4 regions of the Comamonas sp. MYb21 genome follow, and region 2 is predicted to be linked to each of the others. Evidence: predicted binding sites of a transcription regulator. Region 2 holds the regulator's gene; each other region holds the start of a gene.
The links. The regulator LexA, encoded in region 2, represses DNA repair genes until DNA is damaged. The targets are predictions, from matches to a motif close to ACTGTATNNNNATACAGT.
Positions count from the first base shown of each region.

Region 1: WH367_RS12610 (DNA topoisomerase IV subunit B) is a predicted target of LexA. The motif match lies at 2,780-2,797, and genes of this name have one in related genera.
Region 3: WH367_RS03075 (VRR-NUC domain-containing protein) is a predicted target of LexA. The motif match lies at 2,544-2,561, and genes of this name have one in related genera.
Region 4: WH367_RS12135 (PA0069 family radical SAM protein) is a predicted target of LexA. The motif match lies at 2,143-2,160, and genes of this name have one in related genera.

Region 1 covers NZ_JBBGZC010000007.1:279,776-285,012, reverse strand. Annotated here, with positions in the region: gene WH367_RS12635 (ATP-binding protein) at 1-29, opposite strand, end outside; gene WH367_RS12630 (hypothetical protein) at 166-423, opposite strand; gene WH367_RS12625 (class I SAM-dependent methyltransferase) at 683-1,228, opposite strand; gene WH367_RS12620 (hypothetical protein) at 1,232-1,405, opposite strand; gene WH367_RS12615 (MFS transporter) at 1,419-2,615, opposite strand; gene WH367_RS12610 (DNA topoisomerase IV subunit B) at 2,831-4,807, shown strand; gene parC (DNA topoisomerase IV subunit A) at 4,895-5,237, shown strand, end outside.
Region 2 covers NZ_JBBGZC010000020.1:35,441-40,677, forward strand. Annotated here, with positions in the region: gene WH367_RS23255 (FMN-dependent NADH-azoreductase) at 1-211, shown strand, start outside; gene WH367_RS23260 (hypothetical protein) at 639-1,229, opposite strand; gene lexA (transcriptional repressor LexA) at 1,374-2,090, opposite strand; gene WH367_RS23270 (asparaginase) at 2,205-3,230, shown strand; gene adk (adenylate kinase) at 3,327-3,983, opposite strand; gene kdsB (3-deoxy-manno-octulosonate cytidylyltransferase) at 4,201-4,995, opposite strand; gene WH367_RS23285 (hypothetical protein) at 5,153-5,237, opposite strand, start outside.
Region 3 covers NZ_JBBGZC010000002.1:10,995-16,231, forward strand. Annotated here, with positions in the region: gene WH367_RS03055 (ZIP family metal transporter) at 1-577, opposite strand, end outside; gene WH367_RS03060 (superoxide dismutase) at 638-1,264, opposite strand; gene WH367_RS03065 (hypothetical protein) at 1,320-1,814, opposite strand; gene WH367_RS03070 (DUF2325 domain-containing protein) at 1,811-2,296, opposite strand; gene WH367_RS03075 (VRR-NUC domain-containing protein) at 2,598-4,403, shown strand; gene WH367_RS03080 (ATP-dependent DNA helicase) at 4,400-5,237, shown strand, end outside.
Region 4 covers NZ_JBBGZC010000007.1:175,133-180,369, reverse strand. Annotated here, with positions in the region: gene WH367_RS12150 (GbsR/MarR family transcriptional regulator) at 1-171, opposite strand, end outside; gene WH367_RS12145 (acyltransferase family protein) at 382-1,566, shown strand; gene rnk (nucleoside diphosphate kinase regulator) at 1,600-2,013, opposite strand; gene WH367_RS12135 (PA0069 family radical SAM protein) at 2,289-3,482, shown strand; gene WH367_RS12130 (phosphoethanolamine transferase) at 3,479-5,237, opposite strand, start outside.

The sequences.
Region 1 (5,237 bases), on a different contig from region 2:
CGAAACAGCTGAAGGCGGGGCGTGGTCACAGGGGGCAGGTGGGCAAATGGACGGAGAGGGCCAAACGGCAAAAACGGGCAGGCGCAATGCCTGCCCGGCTATTCTCTTACACAGTGCGTGGGTGTGTAAAAGTGTTGCTTGATCGGCGCAATGCCAGCGGTCTTATCAAGGCCCGATGGTGGCGCCGCGCTGCGCCACCAGCTGCTTGCCCACCAGGCGGCAGGTGGCCTTGGCTGTTTTCCCGTTGTCCAGCGTCAGCTGCACGCTATCGCCGGCCTTCTTGCCCTGGCAGGCCTCAATGGCTTGCTTGGACGGCGCGGGCTTGGCGGGGCTGGCCGCGTAGGCCTGGGCGGCGGCGATCCAGAGGGCTGCAGTCACGGCGGTGCTGCACAGCAGCCGGTGGCGAAGTGGTTGAGAACTCATGGCATTCCTTGTGTAAAAAGAGGCTCTGCGGCCAGGCCGCGATCTGGTGTGGGACAGAAAGAAGCGGGTGAAACAGAGAAACTGGAGTGTGTTTACGCCTCTCCGCAGAGCCCATGACTGAACTATAGGAGCCAAATGTGGAGGAAGTTGGGCCGGCTTTGTGGCAGGTGTGACAAAGCGAAAACCGCATGCCCATTGGGTTTGGGCGGGGTCAGGCCGATTTTGCAGCGCCGCAAAGTTATGCAAAGCGGCCCTGGCTTCAGGGCAGCGGCGCGGGTGGCGGTGGGCTGTCACCCAGTGGGCGGCGTGCCGCAATGCGCTGCACCACCCGCTCCGGCGTGCGCAGCAGGCCCGCTTCATAGGCGATGACGGACCAGCCGGCACAGACTTGCAGCAGCTCGCCGGGCTGCAGCAGGAAGTCGGGCCGGGAAGGCTTGCCATAGGCGGCATTGCCTTGGGCAAAGGTCTCGTATAGCAGCAGACCGCCGGGCGCCACACTGGCCAGAATCTGCGGCCACAGCGGGCGCCACAGATAGTGCGTGACGACCACCGCATCAAACACCCGGCCCTCGAGCGGCCAGGCCCCGTTTTCGATATCGGCCAGCAGCCATTCGCCCGCCGTATCTGCTTGCAGCAATTGCAGCGCTGCGCCATCGCGGTCAACGCCTGTCACCCGCAAGCCCTGTGCTTGCAGGTAGCGGGCATGGCGGCCCTGGCCGCAGGCCAGGTCCAGCACCTGGCCGCCTGCAGGTAGCAGCGGTGCAAAGCGGGTGATCCAGGGCGAGGGGGCGGGGCTATGGGACATGCGCTAGAAACAGGCCCAGACATGATCGGCCATCTGCACCATGAATTCCGGTTGCGTGTAGAGCATGAACACCAGCGTCAGCAGCACCGCCACCAGCAGCCAGATGGCGGCGCGCTGCCAGCCGCGCAGCGGCGCGGCGCCAGCAGTGGGGAGTGAGGGTGGTGCAGGCTGTTGCATGAAAGTTCGCTTATCAGGCCGTCAGCGGCAGGCGCTGCACGGGCTCTTCCTTGACCGGCAGATTGACCAGGCCGGCGAACACGCCCAGGCCAATGGCCACGTACCAAACCACATCATAGCTGCCGGTGTGGTCGTAGAGGTAACCGCCCAGCCAGATGCCCAGGAAGCTGCCGATCTGGTGGCTGAAGAACACAAAGCCGCTGAGCATGGACAGGTGCTGCACGCCAAAGATCTGCGCGATGGCGCCATTGGTCAGCGGCACGGTGGACAGCCACAAAAAGCCCATCACGGCGGCAAAGACATAGACCGACCAGGGCGACAGGGGCACCAGCAGGAACACCACGATGGCGATGGCGCGGATGAAATAAATGCCCGAGAGCAGGTAGCGCTTGGCCATGCGCTGGCCGAGCGACCCGGCCAGGTAGGTGCCAAAGATATTGAAGAGGCCGATCAACGCCAGCGAATAGCTGGCCACATGGGGCGGCAGGCCAAAGTCCTTCAGGTAGCTGGGCATGTGTACGCCGATGAACATCACCTGGAAGCCACAGACAAAATAACCGGCGGTCAGCAGCAAAAAGCTGGGGTTGCGAAAGGCTTCTGCCACAGCCTGGGCAATGGTTTGCTGCGCGCCAGCGCCAGCACTGCGCTTGAGCGCATGGAAGTTGGGCTCGCGCAGCGCAATGGCCAGCGGCACGATGGTCAGCACCAGGATGGCGCAGACCAGCAGCGCGTTCTGCCAGCCCAGGCTGGCGATCAGCTGGCCCTCGACCGGCACCATGAAGAACTGGCCAAAGGAGCCTGCGGCCGCGGCCACCCCCATGGCCCAGGAGCGTTTCTCAGCGGGCAACTGGCGCCCGATGACGCCATAGATCACCGCATAGGTGGTGCCCGTTTGCGCCATGCCGATCAAAAGGCCGGCGGTGAGCGCAAACATCAGCGTATTGGGCGCCCAGGCCATGCCGGCCAGGCCCAGCGCGTACAGCAGCGCGCCGCAGACCAGCACCTTGCTGGCGCCAAAGCGGTCGGCCAGCATGCCGGTAAAGATGCCGATCAGGCCCCAGCTGAGGTTTTGCACCGCCAGCGCCAAGGCGAAGGACTCGCGCGTCCAGCCCATCTCCTGGGTGATCGGCTGCAGCCAGAGGCCAAAACCGTGGCGGATGCCCATGGACAGGGTCACTACGGCGCCGCCACAGAGCAGCACGCGGGCCATGGACAATCGTTGTGCGTTGTTTTGCATAGTCTAAGGATGTCTCGTTATCCAAGAATTGTTACTCCAACGCCAAAAACCGGCTGTCGCCCGCATATTGCCCGGTGGCCGCCCAAGCCCATTGCAGGCTTTTGCGGCCAAGCGTCGTGAATCGTCAACAAGTTCCACCTGTTTATCTATACAGCTATTTACAATGGCAGCCGCTAGAATGGAAAGTTATGGCAAGCAAAAACACGTCTACCAGTGAATACGCAGAGGGCTCGATACGGGTCCTCAAGGGGCTTGAGCCGGTCAAGCAGCGCCCGGGCATGTATACCCGCACCGACAATCCGCTGCACATCATCCAGGAGGTGATCGACAACGCGGCCGACGAGGCGCTGGCCGGCTTTGGCAAGAAAATTCGCGTCTACCTGCACACCGATGGCTCGGTGAGCGTGGAGGACGATGGCCGGGGCATTCCCTTTGGCCTGCACCCCGAAGAACATGCGCCCGTGGTGGAGCTGGTCTTCACCCGCCTGCATGCGGGCGGCAAGTTCGACAAGGGCCAGGGCGGTGCCTACAGCTTCTCGGGCGGTCTGCACGGCGTGGGTGTCTCGGTGACCAACGCCTTGGCCACCCGCATGGAGGTGACGGTGCACCGCGATGGCTCGGTCGCCACGATGGCCTTTGCCGGTGGCGATGTGGTCGAGCCCCTGCAGGTGCGCGCGATGGTCAGCGGTGACCGCAAGCAGGGCACGACGGTGCGCGTCTGGCCCGATGCCAAGTATTTCGAATCCAGCCACCTGCCGATGGGCGAGCTGGTGCACCTGCTGCGCAGCAAGGCCGTGCTGATGCCGGGCGTGAGCGTGCAGCTGACGCAGGACAAGAGCCGCGAGACGCAGACCTGGCTGTACAAGGGCGGCCTCAAGGACTACCTGCTGCAGACCTTGCCGGTGGACCCGATCATTCCCGTGTTCGAGGGCGAGGGCTTTGCCGGCCGCAGCGATGACCATTTTGCCGAGGGCGAAGGGGCATCGTGGTGCGTGGCCTTTACCGACGAAGGCCAGCCGGTGCGCGAGAGCTATGTCAACCTGATCCCGACCACGGCGGGCGGCACGCATGAAAGCGGGCTGCGTGATGGCCTGTTCCAGGCGGTCAAGAGCTTTATCGAGCTGCATTCGCTGCTGCCCAAGGGCGTCAAGCTGATGCCCGAGGACGTGTTTGCCCGTGCCAGCTATGTGCTCTCGGCCAAGGTGCTCGATCCCCAGTTCCAGGGCCAGATCAAGGAGCGGCTGAACTCGCGCGATGCAGTGCGCCTGGTCTCGGGCATGGTGCGGCCGGCGCTGGAGCTGTGGCTGAACCAGAACGTCGAGTACGGCAAGAAGCTCGCCGAGATCGCGATCAAGGCAGCACAAACGCGCCAGCGCGCTGGCCAGAAGGTGGAAAAGCGCAAGGGCAGCGGCGTGGCCGTGTTGCCCGGCAAGCTGACCGATTGCGAAAGCCGTGACCTGGCCTACAACGAGGTGTTTCTGGTCGAGGGCGATTCGGCCGGCGGCAGCGCCAAGATGGGCCGCGACAAGGAAACCCAGGCCATCCTGCCGCTGCGCGGCAAGGTGCTCAACACCTGGGAAGTGGACCGCGACCGCCTGTTTGCCAATACTGAAATCCACGATATCTCGGTGGCCATCGGCGTGGACCCGCATGGCCCCGATGACGAGGTCGACCTGAGCGGTCTGCGTTACGGCAAGATCTGCATCCTGAGCGACGCCGACGTGGACGGCTCGCACATCCAGGTGCTGCTGCTGACGCTGTTCTTCAAGCATTTCCCGCAGCTCATCGACAAGGGCCATGTCTGCGTGGCGCGGCCGCCGCTGTTCCGCGTCGATATTCCTGCCCGGGGCAAGAAGCCTGCGGCCAAGGTCTACGCACTGGACGAGGCCGAGATGCATGCCATCTTTGACAAGGCCGCCAAGGATGGCGTGCCGCGCGAGAAATGCCAGGTCAGCCGCTTCAAGGGCCTGGGCGAGATGAATGCCGAGCAGCTGTGGGAAACCACGCTGAACCCGGACACGCGCCGCCTGCTGCCGGTGCGCCTGAGCCAGACCGATGTGCTGCAAACCCGTGAGGTCATGACCCAGCTGATGGGCAAGGGCGAGGCTGCGGCCCGCCGCGACCTGATGGAGCTGCACGGCCATGAGGTCGAAATTGATATCTGATGTCCTGCTGCCCACGCCGCTGAATAAACAATCGAACCCAAGCCAGCCGCGCGCAGCCGTGCCACAAGCAAAGAAAGCTGAACCCCTATGAGTGAAGAGAACGGTCAGGACCTGCTGTCCAACCCGGTGCCCGACGACGGCGACAGCCTGGACCTGGGCAATTACGCGCAGCGCGCCTATCTGGAGTATGCGCTGTCGGTGGTCAAGGGCCGCGCGCTGCCCGACGTCTGCGATGGCTTGAAGCCTGTGCAGCGCCGCATCCTGTTTGCGATGGAGCGCATGGGCCTGGGCTACAGCGGCCCCAACCGCGCAACGGCGGCCAAGCCTGTCAAAAGCGCCCGTGTGGTGGGCGATGTGCTGGGCCGCTTTCACCCGCATGGCGACCAATCGGCCTATGACGCGCTGGTGCGCATGGCCCAGGACTTTGCCC
Region 2 (5,237 bases):
CCGTGCCAAGCAGGAAGACTTTTTGACGCCTTATCTGCGCTATGCGCTGGCCTCCATTGGCATCCGCAATGTGCATTTTGTGTTGCTGCAAGGCCTGGTATTTGGGCCTGATGCGGTAGCTGCTGCAGTGGATGGCGCCAGAGATGCGCTGCGCGAGCAGCTGGCCCCATTCAAGCAGCAGGCGCTGGAGGCTTTGGCTACTGCGCGCTGACAGGACGGGTGGCTGGCGCAAGTGGGCCGCAGACAGCGATGGCTGGCAGCGCGGGCTGCCGAGCACGCGGGCCTTGCGCCACCACGGCCTGGTCTGGCCTGGGCGTCAGGAAGGGGGGCTGCTGGACTGGGCAGCCCTGAGCCGCTGTTGCAACTGCCTTGCACATTGCCCGGAATTTCTCAGCGCCGTTCTGGAATCCCTCCGGTCGGCCACACCTGGTCGGCCACACCTAGCCGGCCGCACCTGGTCGGCCACACCTAGCCGGTCGCACCTAGCCGGCCGCACCAACTGGCACATCGGGTCGTCTGTGGCATGGTGACGGGTCGGGAACACCGAGCCCCATGCCCAAACCCTTGGCCCGCCTGGCTCTGTTTGCAGCTTTCAACGCATGCTGGCGGCCAGACTTGATGCCCGCCTGGGCACCGGCTTAGACCGCGTGCAGATGTTCCAGCCGTTCCAGGCGTTCGAGCTCGGCACAGATATCGGCCATGCTGCCCGACATGGCCCAGCGCATACCCTTTTGGCGGTGCAGGCTGGCCGGTTGGGCCCAGTACATCTTGATGGGGGCATCGTTGGCGGCCTGGGCGCTGCAGCGCTGCACTGACAGGAAGGGGCGGGTGTGGGACTGTGCGCCTACCGAGAGGCGGCGGCGCGCAGCGGGTTTGCGCGGCAGGCGGATGCGGTCGATGGGGCGCTGTGCGGGGGCCTCATCGGCAGGGCTGTCTGCGTGGGGCGTTTCTACGCCGGACGTGTCCACGCGGGACGTATCCACGCCGGACATGTTCAGGCCCTGGCCCTCGAGCAAGCTCAGCTGCTGGGCGGCGCCACGCTGTACAGCGGCAGAGGACGCGGTGGCAAAGCAGTGCACCTGGGCGGCGAGCTGGCCGTCATTGGCGGCGCCATGGCCGGGTCGGCGGCGGTTGCTGCGCACAATGGCACGCTGGATGGACTGGAACCAGGGCAGGCCAGCGACGAGGGAAAAGGGCGCAAGCGCGCGCAATGCATCTGCTACAAGCATAGGAAACTCCTTGGTATACGGGTAACAGCAGGATTGCGCAGGGCGAGCGCATCCCCCAGGGTTGTGGGCCAAGAGCCCACAACGCCCGCTACCTGGGGTTGCGCAGAAAAGGGAGGGCCGAAGTGGCCGGAAGGGCCGCTAGGCCTAGTTCAGCATCGTGTTGCGGATCAGGCCCACGGCAATGCCTTCGATCTCAAAGGGCTCGCCGGGCTGCACGATGATGGGCAGGTAATCCGGGTTTTCGGCCAGCAACTCAATGCCGTCCTTGGTGCGCTGCAGGCGCTTGACGGTGACGTCATCGCCCAGGCGCGCCACAATGATCTGGCCGTTGCGGGCCTCGCGCGTGGCTTTGACGGCCAGCAGATCGCCGTCGATGATGCCAACATCGCGCATCGACATACCGCGCACCTTGAGCAGGTAATCGGGCTGCTGCTGGAACAGGCCGCCCTCCACGGTATAGGTTTGGTCGACATGCTCTTGCGCCAGGATGGGCGAGCCGGCCGAGACGCGGCCGATCAGCGGCAGCGCCAGCTGGGCGAGCTCTTGCACCACGCGGCCGAGGCCAGCGGCGGCATTGGACACGCCTGCCAGCGGTGAGGAGAAGCGCGTGCCCCGAGCGGCATTGATGGAGCGCACGGTATCGCTTTGCAGGCGAATCCCCCGGGAGGTGCCGCTGACCAGCTCGATCACGCCCTTGCGGGCCAGCGCCTTGAGGTGGTCTTCTGCCGAATTGGCCGATTTGAAGCCCAGCTTGCTGGCAATCTCGGCGCGCGTTGGCGGGGCGCCGGTGCGCGAAATGGCGGTCTGGATCAGGTCCAGAATTTCTTGTTGGCGCGCGGTCAGTTTGGGATGGTCTCGCATAAGATCTCCGTGTGATCTGCGGTGCCGGGCAGAAGCAAAGCCACTGTGCATCCCAACACCTGTATATCAATCCAGTACCTGTATTTTTAACCAGTTTTTTGCAGGAGGCAAGCCTTGCAGCCAAAAATTTTGATCATCGGCACCGGCGGCACCATTGCCGGCATGGCCGATGACGCCGAGAAACCCGGCCAATACCGCGCAGCCCAACTGTCCATTGCGGCCTTGCTGGCGGGTGTGAGCGGTATCGAGACAGCTGCGGCAGGCCCGCTGGATGCGGTGCAGATAGCGCAAATTGATAGCAAGGACATGAATGACGAGGTCTGGCATGCGCTGCTCAAGCGCTGCGATGCGGCCATGCGCGATGAGACCGTGCGCGCTGTTGTTATCACCCACGGAACCGATACGCTCGAAGAGACGGCCTGGTTCCTGCACTGCGTTTTAGGACGCCTGGCCAAGCCCGTGGTGCTGACCTGCGCCATGCGCCCGGCCAATGCGCTGATGCCCGATGGCCCGCAAAACCTCAAGGATGCCGTGGCCGCCGCAGCGGCGCTGGATGCGGATGGCCAACCGCTGCTGCGGGAGGTAGTGGCCGTGACGGGCGGCGGCGAGCTGCACAGCGCGCGCTGGCTGCAAAAGCTGCATCCGCACCGCTTGCTGGCCTTTTCATCGGGCGAGCAGGGCCCCTTGGGCTGGGTGGATGGCGTGACCGTGCGCCTGCGCCAGGGCTATGCGCCGCAGGCACCAGGCGCAGCGGACGGCTACAGCGGCAGCCAGTGGCTGGCCGCCTTGCCAGTACCGGCCAGCCAGCCCTGGCCTTGGGTGGAGATCGTCACCAGCCACGCGGGACTGCGCCCGGGGCTGGTGGAGGCGCTACAGGCACAGGGCATCGACGGCCTGGTGGTGGCGACCACCGGCAATGGCACCGTGCATCAGGTGCTGCTGGAGGCCATGGTGCGTGCACGCCAGCAAGGTTTGCCGGTATGGCGCAGCAGCCGCTGCAGCGATGGGGTGATCAGCGATGCGGTATTACCCGGGGTGGCCGATCTGCAAAAAGACTTGGCGGTGGCCTTGACGCCCTACAAATGCCGGGTGAGTTTGCAGCTGGCGCTGGTGCAGGCACAGACCCAAGCCAAGGGTTAGCGCAGGTACCGAAGGCCTGCTTGCTGATGACGGGGACAGGCATAAAAAAGCCACTGTCGCAAGACAGTGGCGGTGCGGATAAGTCCGAGCGACTTATCAGGCCTGCAGCGCGGCAATGGCGCGTTGCGTGATCTCTTCGACCGAGCCCATGCCGCTGATGGCGCGGTATTTGGGGGCTGCGGCCGGGTCTTGGGCGGCCCAGCTGCTGTAGTAGTCCACCAAGGGGCGGGTCTGGTTGCTGTAGACGTCCAGGCGCTTCTTGACGGTTTCTTCCTTGTCGTCTTCGCGCTGCACCAGGGCTTCGCCCGTCACATCGTCCAGGCCTTCGGTCTTTGGCGGGTTGAACTTGACGTGGTAGGTACGGCCGGAAGCGGGGTGGCTGCGGCGGCCGCTCATGCGCTCGATGATGGCTTCAAACGGCACATCGATCTCCAGCACATAGTCGAGCTTGACGCCAGCGGCCTTCATCGCGTCGGCCTGGGGGATGGTGCGGGGGAAGCCGTCAAACAGGAAGCCATTGGCGCAGTCGGCCTGGGCGATACGTTCCTTGACCAGATTGATGATCAGATCGTCACTGACCAGCTGGCCGGCGTCCATCACGGCCTTGGCCTGCAGGCCTAGCGGCGTGCCAGCCTTCACGGCGGCGCGCAGCATGTCGCCGGTGGAAATCTGCGGAATACCGTATTTTTGGCAGATGAAGGCAGCTTGCGTACCTTTGCCGGCGCCGGGTGCTCCCAAAAGAATTAATTTCATGACGGTCCTTGGAGAATAAAAAACTTGCACGGCAAAAGCGGGCACTAAAGCCCGCTTTTACACAAAAAAACTGGGCTTGAGCATATCACGCATCAGGGGATTGTCAGCGAACTGGCGCCAATACCGTGTCTCGGCTGCGCAAGACAGGCATGCTGCGCCTTTTAGCTTACCGTGTGCTTGCATCGGTGGCCGTTGCGGTGCAGGGCAGGCACGCGGGTTACATCACCGCGCCCAGCAGCTGGCGCACGCGCACCAGGTCTTCGGGCGTATCAACGCCCGAGCCGGGGATCTGCCGCGTCACATGCACGGCGATGCGGTGGCCATGCCAGATCGCGCGCAGCTGCTCGAGCATCTCGATCTGCTCGGTTGGGGCCTGGCTGAGCGTGGGGAAGGTATGCAAAAACTGGGCGCGGTAGCTGTAGATGCCCATATGGTGCAGCGGCGCAAAACCGGGCGTGCCGGTGGTGCCGGGGTTCTTCCACCAGGCGACATTGACAAAATCACGACCCCAGGGGATGGGCGCGCGGCTGAAATAGCTGGCCAGGCCCTGGGCATCGAGCACCACCTTGACGACATTGGGGCTGAGCAGCGACTCCAGATCAGCGATTGGGTGCGCGACGGTGCCCATGCTGGCCTCGGGCCGCTCGCTGAGCAGCGCTGCGACCGCATCGATCAGCGCCGGCGCGATCAAGGGCTCGTCGCCTTGCACATTGACCACGATGTCATCACCACCCAATTGCAGCAGGCTGCAGGCCTCGGCCAGGCGGTCGCTGCCACTGGGGTGCTTGGGTGAGGTCATCACCGCTTGCACGCCATGCTTTTTGCAGGCGTCGATGATGCGCTCGTCATCTGCAGCCACCACCACGCGCTGGGCAGCGCTCTCTTGCGCGCGCCTGGCCACGCGCACCACCATGGGCAGACCGGCGATATCAACCAAGGGCTTGTTGGGCAGGCGCGAGGAGGCCATGCGCGAAGGAATCAAGACAGTAAACGGCGGGGGAGCGGATGCCATGGTGCTAAAGGAGAGGAGAGTGAAGCTGACGTAAATTGTAGCGAGGAGGGCAGCCGGCGAGGTGGCCGACAAGGTGCGACCAGCTAGTCGCAGCCGACCAGGCCCGACAGCGGCAAGCCACCTACCCAGGCAGCCGCCGCTGCTGCGGCGCCCGAGCTCAGGGCGCAGGCTTGACAGGCGTATTGGTCTCGTTGCTGCCAAACAGAATGGCTTCGATGGGGCGCAGCTTCTTGGCGTCGATC
Region 3 (5,237 bases), on a different contig from region 2:
CGTAGCCCACGCCAATGGCCAGGCCTTCTGGCAGGTTGTGCAGGATGATCGCAAATACAAACAGCCAGGTGCGGCGCAGCTGCTGGGCGCTGGCGCCTTCACGGCCTTTGATGAAGTGTTCATGGGGCAGCAGGCGGTCCATCACCAAGAGGGCCATGCCGCCCAGCAGGATGGAGGTGCCGACGACGCCCCCTGCAGCCCAGGCGCTGCCGCCAAAGATGTTCGAGGCGCGTGCGGCATCCAGTGCGGGGATGACCAGCGAGAACGCGCAGGCGGCCAGCATCACGCCGGCGCCAAAGCCAAACAAGGTGTCACGTGTGCGCTCCGACGGGCGCTGGGCCAGCAGCACGGGCAGGGTGCCCAAGGCGGTGGCCAGGGCGGCCATGCAGCCGCCCAGCAGCGCATTGCGCACGGAGGGCTCGTTTTTGAGGCCATCCCAGATGAGCGCGCCGAGCGCAAATACCCCCAGACCACAGATCAGCAGACCGATGCGGGTTCGCAGCTTGAGCGCCGGTTTGGGCGCAGGGCTGGCGGTGCTGCGCGATGCGTCATCGCGCGGGTCGGGCTGGTTGTCCATTTCCATCGGTTGGTTGCCTGGGGTCATGTGCGTGCTCGCGTGCTCGAAAAAGGGAGTGACTTACTTGCCCAGCGCTGCGGCGTACTTGCGGGCAACAACGCCCCAGTCCACCACATTGTAGAAAGCGGCAATGTATTCAGGGCGGCGGTTTTGGTACTTCAGGTAGTAAGCGTGCTCCCACACATCCAGGCCCAGGATGGGGGTGTTGCCCGAGCCAATGCCTTGCATCAGTGGCGAGTCCTGGTTGGCGCTGCTTTCCACCGCCAGCTTGCCTTCAGGGGTCACGGTCAGCCAGGCCCAGCCGCTGCCAAAACGGCTCAGTGCCGCCTTGGTGAAGGCATCCTTGAACGCGTCAAAACCACCCAGGTCGGCATCGATGGCCTTGGCCACATCGCCTTGGGGCAGGCCGCCGCCGCTGGGCGACATCACTTCCCAGAACAGGCTGTGGTTGGCATGGCCGCCGCCGTTGTTGCGCACGGGCAGGCGCAGCTTCTCGGGCAGCGATTCCACCTGGGCCACCAGCGCTTCGATGGACAGGTTGGCAAACTCCGTGCCTTCAACCGCAGCGTTGAGGTTGTTCACATACGTCTGGTGGTGCTTGCTGTAGTGGATCTCCATCGTCTGGGCGTCAATGTTGGGCTCCAGGGCATCGTAGGCATAGGCCAGCTTGGGCAGGGTATAGGACATATCGTGTGTCAGTTGTTGAGTGGAGAACAGTGGGTCAATGCCGGTGCGGCGGCTGTCAGTGCAGCAGCGTGCCCGGCGGCGGGTTGCCCGAAGGCATGGGAACGCTGTGGGCCTGCCGCTCCATCGCATCCTCGCGCTCGCGGGCGGCGCAGCGGTTGTGGTGCTCGGTCAGTGCGGCAAAGGTGTGGTGCAGGTGCTTGCAGGCGGCCGATCGCAGATCGGCGCTGGCATGGTCATCGCGCGTCAAGGCCAGCAGCTGGTGGTGGGCGCAGTTGATGCACTCGCCGGCCGATATCGGCTGGCTCAGGGTGGTGAAGCAGTCGGCCAGGTTCAGGTGCGCCACCACAAAGGCGGCCAGGCGGTCATCGGCGCAAACGCCTGCCGGTGCATCGTGGAACAACTGGTGCGCCACGCGCAGCGCATGCTCATGCCAGGCCAGCGCCTGCTCGGGGCGGTTGTCGCGGCTGGCTTCCACGCCGGTCTGGGTCAGGCGCTCCCATTCGCGCAGCAGCAGCGGACCCGATACGGAGGACGGAAAACGCGAGCTCATGGCAGCTCCTTGGCGGGCACGCTGGCCGCCGTCACTACCCAGGCGTGCGAGGCCTTGGCGGTTTCTGTGGGGACAAAAGCCTGGGGGTCTTCCAGCAGGCAGGTGCTGCCCAGGCGCTTGCACTGGTCGTGCTCGCGCCAGTAGCCGCCGTGGCTGATGCAGCCGGTCTGGCAGATCACCAGGTTGGTGGCATGCTGGCCCAGCTCTTGCAGATAGGCATCGGGTGGCGGCGGGGGCACGGCGGCCACTTCCATCGTCGCGGCCGGGTCCACACAGCGGCGCACGGCCGTGACGGCCGCGCGGTTGGCGATGGCCGACAGGTGCACCAGGCGGTCCTCGCGCTCCCAGATGAGGGCGCTGTCGCGCATGATGACCTGGGCCCGCAGCTGGGTGACCTGGGCGCGCAGCGCCTCGACTTCCGCGCGCAGTGCATCGACCTGGGCCGTGCAGCGCGCTTGCAGTGCAGCATAGTGGCGCAGCATCACACCGTGCTCCTGCACCAACGGATGGATGTCACTGTCTGGGTTTGGCACGGTTGGCTCGCCTCCACGGGATAAACGGAAAACACTTTGCTCGGCATCAAGGCAGCGTCAAATAAAAACATAATAAATGAGAATCGTTTCTATTCGCAAACTCATTTGTATATGGCCTGCCTGCAAGCAGTGGAATAGTGCTATCGGCTGCGCGAGCCTGACGGCCAGAAGGGGACATGGCGGCAAAGTTAAAATAGCTGTATAAAAATACAGATAAGCTATCACTCACCCACACCGTATCCGACCCCCCATGCTGGCCCCCCACCGCTACTACTACCTGCACAACTTCGAGCGCGCGCTGCAGTGGCTGGGGCAGCGCTATGGCGATGTGCTGGACGCGCAGGAGCAGCAGTTTCTGGCGGACTTTGCCCAGGCCCCCATGCCGTCGCAGGCGCTGATGGTGCGCATGCTGATGCGGCGCGGGCCCTGGTTCCGGGCGGACAAGCTGGTCTACGACGAAATCCCCGATGTGCATGCCGCCGCACAGCCCCTGCTGGCGCTGGGCTGGATCGATGCCGATGCCGACATGGCGCTGGCCGAGCTGTTTGCGCTGCACACCAAGCCCGAGCTTCTGCAGATCTTTGCCAACGCCGGCTTGGCGCGCTCGCTGCGCAAGGCGGAGATGCTGGCCCAACTAGTTCAGCAGTCTGATCCAGGTACCGAGCAAGAAGCCCAAGAGCAGCTGCAGCCCTACCGCAGCTGGCACCCCCAGGCCGAGCATGCCGCCTGGCGCGTGACGGTCGGCGAGCTGGCCGAGGGGCTGCGCCTGATGTTCTTTGGCAATCTGCACCAGGACTGGTCAGAGTTTGTGCTGGCCGACCTGGGCATCTTCAAATACGAGACGGTGGCCTTTGATGCGCAGTCGCGCGCCTTCCAGACCCGTGCCGATGTGCAGGGCTACCGCCAGCTGCAGCAGTGGCGCCAGGCGGTGGATGAGGACGAGGACGAGGACCGCCAGGCCTTGATGGACGCGCTGGCCGCCTGGCGCAGCGCCAACCCCTGGCTGCAGCAGCGCCATGCCAAGGTGCTGCTGCGCCTGGGCCAGGCCTGCGAGCGCAGCCAAAGCTGGGCGCTGGCCGAGCAGGCCTATGCCGCCAGCCGCTATCCGGGCGCACGCCACCGCCGCATGCGCGTGCTGGAGCGCATGGAGCGCTTTGACGAGGCCCTGGCCCTCGCCAGCGCCGCCGCGCAGCAGCCCGAGAGCGATGAAGAAAGCCAGCGCCTGGCCCGCATGCTGCCGCGCCTGCGCCGCCACCTGGGCCAGCGCAGCGCCAGCCGCCGCGCGCTCAAACCTGAGGTGTCGCAGCTGCGCGAGGATGTGGCGCTGGAGCGTGTGCTGCGCATGCCACGCATGGCACCCGATCTGGTGGCGATGGATGCGCTGAGCGATGCGGCCGCGTTGGAAGCGGCCCTGCGCGCTGGTGAAGCGATGAACACCGCCGAGGCCACCGAAGGCCTGCGCCTGATGCCGGTGGAATACGCCTTGCGCGACCACTGGCACCGCGAGGACGCGCCGGTGTTTTATGTCGAAAACGCGCTGGTCAACTCGCTGTTTGGCCTGCTGTGCTGGCCAGCGATTTTTGCGCCTTTGCCGGGGGCGTTTTTTCATCCGTTCCAGGCGGGGCCGGCTGATGTCTATGCGCCCGATTTTGTTGCGCGGCGTGCGGCGCTGTTTGAGGCTTGTCTGGCGACCTTGGACGACGGCAGCTACGCCGAGGTGATCCGCCAGCGCTTTGCCGACAAGGCGGGCCTGCAGTCGCCCTTTGTGTTTTGGGGCACGTTGACGGAGGCGCTGCTGGACCATGCGCTGGCCTGCATACCGGCGGCCCACCTCCAACTTCTGTTCCAGCGCCTGCTTGGCAACCTGCAGGCCAACCGCACGGGCTTTCCGGACCTGGTGCGCTTTTGGCCGCAGGAGCGGCGCTACCAGCTGGTGGAGGTCAAAGGCCCGGGCGACAAGCTGCAGGACAACCAGATCCGCTGGCTGGAATACTGCGCCGCCCATGGCATACCCGTGGGCGTCTGCCATGTGCAGTGGCGCGAGGCGGGCGCATGAGCTACACCGTGGCGGTGCGCGCCTTGTGCGAGTTCACCGCCCGCGCGGGCGATCTGGATTTGCGCTTTACGCCTGCGCCATCGGCGCTGGAGGGCATCGAAGGCCATGACCTAGTGCGCGCCCGCCGGGGCGCTGGCTATGAGGCGGAACTGCGCCTGGCAGGCAGCTTTGAAGACCTGCAGGTACGCGGCCGCGCCGATGGCTTTGACCCGGCCCTGGGGCAGCTGGAAGAAATCAAGACCTACCGGGGTCAGATCGACAGTGTGCGCGACAACCACCGCGCCTTGCACTGGGCGCAGGCCAAGGTCTACGGCCATTTGTTGTGCCTGGAGCGGGGCCTGCCCAGCTTGAAGGTAGCGCTGGTGTACTTCAACGTCGGCACGCAGCAAGAGACGGTGCTGGCCGAGCAATACAGCGCAGCCGAGCTGCAGGCTTTTTTTGAGCAGCAATGCCGCTTGTTTTTAGACTGGGCGCGCAGCGAGGCCGCGCACCGCAGTGCGCGCGATGCGGCGCTCACCGCGCTGCGCTTTCCGTTTGCGCAGTTCCGCACCGGGCAGCGGGCGCTGTCGGTGGCGGTGTACCGCACGGCCCAGGCGGGCTTGCAGGCGGGTGGCGGCAGCTGTTTGTTGGCGCAGGCGCCCACCGGCATTGGCAAGACCGTGGCCACGATCTTCCCCATGCTCAAGGCCAGTGCGCAAGAGGGGCTGGACAAGCTGTTTTTTCTGACCGCCAAGACCACCGGCCACCGCCTGGCCTTGCATGCGCTGGGCCTGTTGCAGACGGCGCTGCAGGGCCAGACGGGCGCGGTGCCGCTGCGCGTGGTGGATCTGCAGG
Region 4 (5,237 bases), on a different contig from region 2:
GAACGACAGGCCCTCGGCAATCTCGTCGGCATTGATCGGCTGGGGCGAGAGAAAGATCAGCGCGTAGATCTGGCCCACGGTGCGGTTGATGCCCCAGCGGCTGCCCATCTCGCCAAAATGTGACACGAATTGGCGGGTGAGCTCGGGCAGCGGGGTGGGGGCTTGTTTCATGGCGCTGATTATCGGTTTTTTCTGGAAAAGCTGAAACGCCAGGCTGCGATGGCCTGGAGCGCAGCCCCCCGCGCTTTGTAAAGACGGCATATTTCGCTCGGTCCCCGGGGCAGCCCCGTCAACGCAGGCAGAAACAACGGCGTTACATATGGAGTGGCACTGCGCGCGCGGTGCCACACCCTTGTCAGAACATTGCCAGCCTGCGTTGCAATGGCTTGCCCATTGTGGAGTAGCTGGCCAGAGACTATCTTGCCTACCACAACAACCCATAACAAACGAAATCTGTGGCTGGACATGACCAAAGGGGCTTGCTGTGCTGCCATCGTCTGGCACCACCTGGCTTTCTACGGCCCGATGTCGGATGTCGCAGCGCAATTCACCCCCGGCATCATTGACTGGCTGGCGGAATATGCGCGCATTGCCGTGCAGATTTTCCTGGTCATGGGCGGCTTTCTGTCGGCGGCCAGCCTGGCCCCGCAAGGTGTGGCCCGCTTTGGCAGCCCGCTGGCCAAGATCGGCCAGCGCGCGCTGCGCCTGCTCGCGCCTTATTCCGTCGCGCTGCTGCTGGCTGTGCTCATCGCAGCGCTGGTGCGGCCCTGGTTTGCCCACGAATCCGTCCCCGCCGAGCCCACCTGGCAGCAGCTGATCGCCAATGCGTTGATGCTGCAGGACATCAGTGGCGAAGATGCGCTGTCGGCCGGTGTCTGGTATGTGGCGATCGATTTTCAGCTGTTTGCCGCCGTCACCTTGCTGTTTGCCTGGAGCCGCCGCTGGGCCCGCCAGTGGCTGGGCCTGCAACTGGGCCAGTGGGTCGTGCTGGCGCTCACAGCCTTGTCGCTCCTGGTGTTCAACCGCCACAGCGAGCTGGACATGTGGTTTGTCTACTTTATCGGTGCCTATGGCATGGGCATGCTGGCCTTCTGGGGCAGCCAAAGCGCCAAGCCCTGGTCCTGGACGGCCTGCCTGCTCGCTTTTGGCCTCGTGTCACTGGAAGTGGATTTCCGCCTGCGCATTGCGGTGGCGCTGTGCGGCGCCGTCGCGCTGCTGTGGCTGATGCGCCTGCCGGCAGACAGCCGCCTGGTCGACTGGCTGGGCCGCCAGGCGCCCGTGCGCTGGCTGCAGTCGCTGGGCCAAATGGGCTACTCGGTGTTTCTGGTGCACTTTTCCATCGTGGTGCTGTGCAACGCGGTGGTCTCGCATGTCTGGCCGAGCCAGCCCTGGCTGAACTGGCTGGGCATGGGTCTGGCCTTTGCGCTGTCGCTGCTGGCCGGGCGCGCGCTCTACCTGGGGGTGGAGGCGCGTACGCCCAGCTTGCGCTCTGTTGCCCGCTGGGAGCTGGGCCTGGTCGGGGGCGGCCTGCTGGTGACCCTGGTGGGGGCGCGCTTGTCGATGTAGGCAGGCCCTTGCCGGCGCTTGTCGGTTGGCCGCTCAGCGGTGCAGATCGCCTGCGCGCTCGGGCTGGTAGCTGATGCCGGTCACACGCACGGTCATGGTCTTTCCGCCCACGGACGGCCAGGCCAGTTCATCGCCAATCGACAGGCCCAGCAGCGCACTGCCCACCGGTGCAAATACCGAAATCTTGCTGCTGGTGTCGTCCAGGTCTTTGGGGTAGACCAGGGTCAGCTGGAACTGCTTGCCCGATTCGGCAATGTCAAAGTTCACGGTGGAGTTCATCGTCACCACATCCGGCGGAATATCGCTGGGCTCCACGATATCGGCGCGGGCAATCTCGGCCTCCAGATCCGCCTTGCCGGGGAAGGCACTGGCCGGCATGGCCTCCAGCAGCGCTTCCAGGCGGTCCACATCCAGGGATGACAGGATGAGTTGGGGTTTGCGAGACATGAAAACTTCCTCCGGAGTATGTAATCCCCGAATGTAGGCCATGGCTCATTTCGCACCAAAACGGTGCGAATAGCCTTGGTGTGCGCGGCGCTTGCAGAGGCTGCCGGGATGGCGGACAATGCACGAAATACTGTATATAAAAACAGTCATCATCCGTTAGTATGCCTGCCCGCCATCCCTCCATCCACACCGTTGACACTGCCCCGCTAGACGACCCGCAGGTCCTGCAGCGCTGCGCGGACGACCTGGATGGGCCTGTGCCGGTGCGTGTGCCCCTGCCAGTGGCCCGTAAGGGGCGCGGTGCGGTCGGTGCACCCCGCCACCGTTTTGCCAGCGATGTGCGGGAATGGGCTGACGATGGCTGGACCCCTGCAGCCGCTGAGGCGCCTGTAGCAGGGGATGCAGATCTGAACCTGGAAGAAGGCGCCTGGTGGCAGCAGGACGCCGAGAGCCTGCCGACCCAGGTGCACGAGGAGCGGGCACGCAGCGCGATCCAGAAAAACGACTCACCCGATATCTTCTTTGATCACTCGGTCAACCCCTACCGGGGCTGCGAGCATGGCTGCATCTACTGCTATGCCCGGCCCTACCACAGCTACCTGAACCTCTCGCCGGGGCTGGATTTTGAAACCCAGTTGTTTGCCAAGACCAATATTGCCCAGGTGCTCAAGGCCGAGATCAGCCGCCCGCGCTACCAGCCGGCCTCGCTCAATATCGGCTCGGCCACCGATTGCTACCAGCCGATCGAGCGCGAGCTGGGCCTGACGCGGCAGTTGATCCAGGTGCTCAGCGAGGCCGAGCACCCGTTCTCGCTGATCACCAAGAGCAGCGCGGTGGAGCGCGATACCGACCTGATTGCCGCTGCGGCGCGCAAGAACGCCGCGGCCGTCTACATCACGATCACCAGTCTGGACCCACAGCTGACCCGCCTGCTCGAGCCCCGGGCTGCGGCGCCGCACCGGCGGCTGCGCACGATACGCCGGCTGACGGAGGCCGGCATTCCGGTCGGGGTGAGCGTGGCGCCGCATATTCCGTTTTTGACCGAAGACATGGAAGAGGTGCTTGCAGCCGCGCGCGAGGCCGGCGCCACCACCGCCTTCTACACCGTGCTGCGCCTGCCCTGGGAACTCAATGTCGTGTTCCAGCAGTGGCTGCAGGCCCATTACCCACAGCGCGCCGCCCGGGTGATGCAGCGGGTGCGCGACCTGCACCAGATCAGCGAGGCCGACCGGCTGCGCGGCAAGAGCTATGACAGCCAGTCCTTCAGCCGCATGAAGGGCCAGGGCCTGTGGGCCGATCTGGTGCGCCAGCGCTTTGTGCGCGCCTGCGCGCAGCTGGGCTATGGGCGCGAGCGGCTGGAGATGGATTGGCGCGGTTTTGAGGCCTGGCGCGCGCAACAGGTGCAGCAGGCCGTGCGCCAGGGAGGCGCCGCGCAGGCGCCGCACCCTGGGCAGGGAAACCTGTTTTAGCCGCGCTTGCGAGCAGCGGCGACCGTGGTCGGCGGCTGCGCTGCAACGCTTGCAGGCACAGAGGCAGACGCCAGCTGCGCCAAAGTGGCAGGTGGCGCAGAGCGGCCCTTGCAGCTGGCAAAAATATCCAGATCGGCCTGGTGCAGTGCGGTCTGCACATCGGTCAGGCCCAGCATCGAGTGGAACAGGTTGTCATGGCTGATGCGGGCGGTGGCCACGGCCTGCTGCAGGCAGCTGGTGCTCATGCCCATGCGTTGCTGCATGGCGGGCGAGAGCCAGGTGATCCAGGGCACATGCTTTTGCACATCGGGTGCGACGGAATAGGGCAGGCCGTGCAGGTAGATATTGTTCTCGCCCAGCGACTCGCCATGGTCGGCCACATACATCATCGCCGTGGGCTGGCGTTGGCCCTTGCTGGCGAGCCAGTCGATCAGGCCGCCGAGCATGCGGTCGGTGGCGACGACGCTGTTGTCATAGGCGTTGATCAGCGAGGCGCGGTCGCAGGCCTGCAGATTGACGTTGTTGCACTCGGGGCTGAAGCGCTTGTCCTGGCCCAGCGAGCGCTTGAAATAGGCCGGGCCATGGCTGCCCATCTGGTGCAGCACGACGACCACGCCTTTGGCGCGCTGCTCGGCGGGCAGCGCATTGATGCGCTCATCGAGGCCTTCGAGCAAGGCCATGTCCACGCATTCGCCGTCCTGGCACAGCGCCTTGCGGGCCGCAGCGGGCAGGTCGGTCTCGGTGTTGGCGTTGTGCACGCGGGCGCAAACGCCCTTGCAGCCCGATTGGTTCTCGACCCAGAGGACGGCCAGGCCGGCGCGCTGCAGCACATCGAGCAGGTTTTCATAGGACTTGTCGCTGTTCTGGCTGCTGCGCCCCAGATGGGAGAACATGCAGGGCACCGACACGGCGGTGCTGGTGCCGCAGGACCAGGCGTTGGTGGCGACGGCCAGGTCCTGGCGGGCAGACAGCAAAGGCGTCGTGGGGCGCTCATAGCCATTGGTCGCAAAATTGCCGGCGCGGCCGGTCTCGCCGACGACCAGCGCATAGATCGGGAAGCTGGTCTGGCCGGCATAGCTGGCCCCCAGCTTGGCATCTTCGCCAATCGGGTAGAGCGTGGTGTCGCGGTGCTGGATTTGCTGGGCCACCAGGTTGCCAGCGGCATAGACGGTGGACAGCGGGTTCATCATGTAGCGCAGGCTGGTGTGGTTGCGCATGGCCGACGAGATGGGGCGAAAGCCCGCCATCACGACGACCACCATGGCCAGCACAGCCAGCAGCACCATGCCCAGCTGCTTAAGCACCGGGCGCCAGCCTGGGCGCCGTGCCAGGGTCTGGCGCCAGATCCACCAGGTGGGCGGAATCGCAATGGCCCCCACGGTGACCACCAGACTCCAGTGCAGCAGGTCGGCCGCTTCCTTCACATCGGTCTGCAGCACATTGGTGAGCATCGAGGCATCAATGGCGATGCCGTAGTTCAGCATGAAGCAGGCGGCAAAGGCGGCGACCCAGCACAGCGCGATCATCACCGGCTTGGCGGCCCGGCCCCAGCTGATCAGGTTCAACAGCGCCCAGCAGGCGCAGGCAATGGCCAGACCCAGGCTCAGCCCCAGGACCCACTGCTGCGTGCTGCTCAGGCCGTCTGCCTGCGAGATCGCCTTCCACAAGGCCAGATTGCCCACACTGGCCAGCCAGAGGCTGACAACCAGGCTCCACAGCCACAGGGGCCGAGCGGGCGGGTGCGAGGTGCTGGTG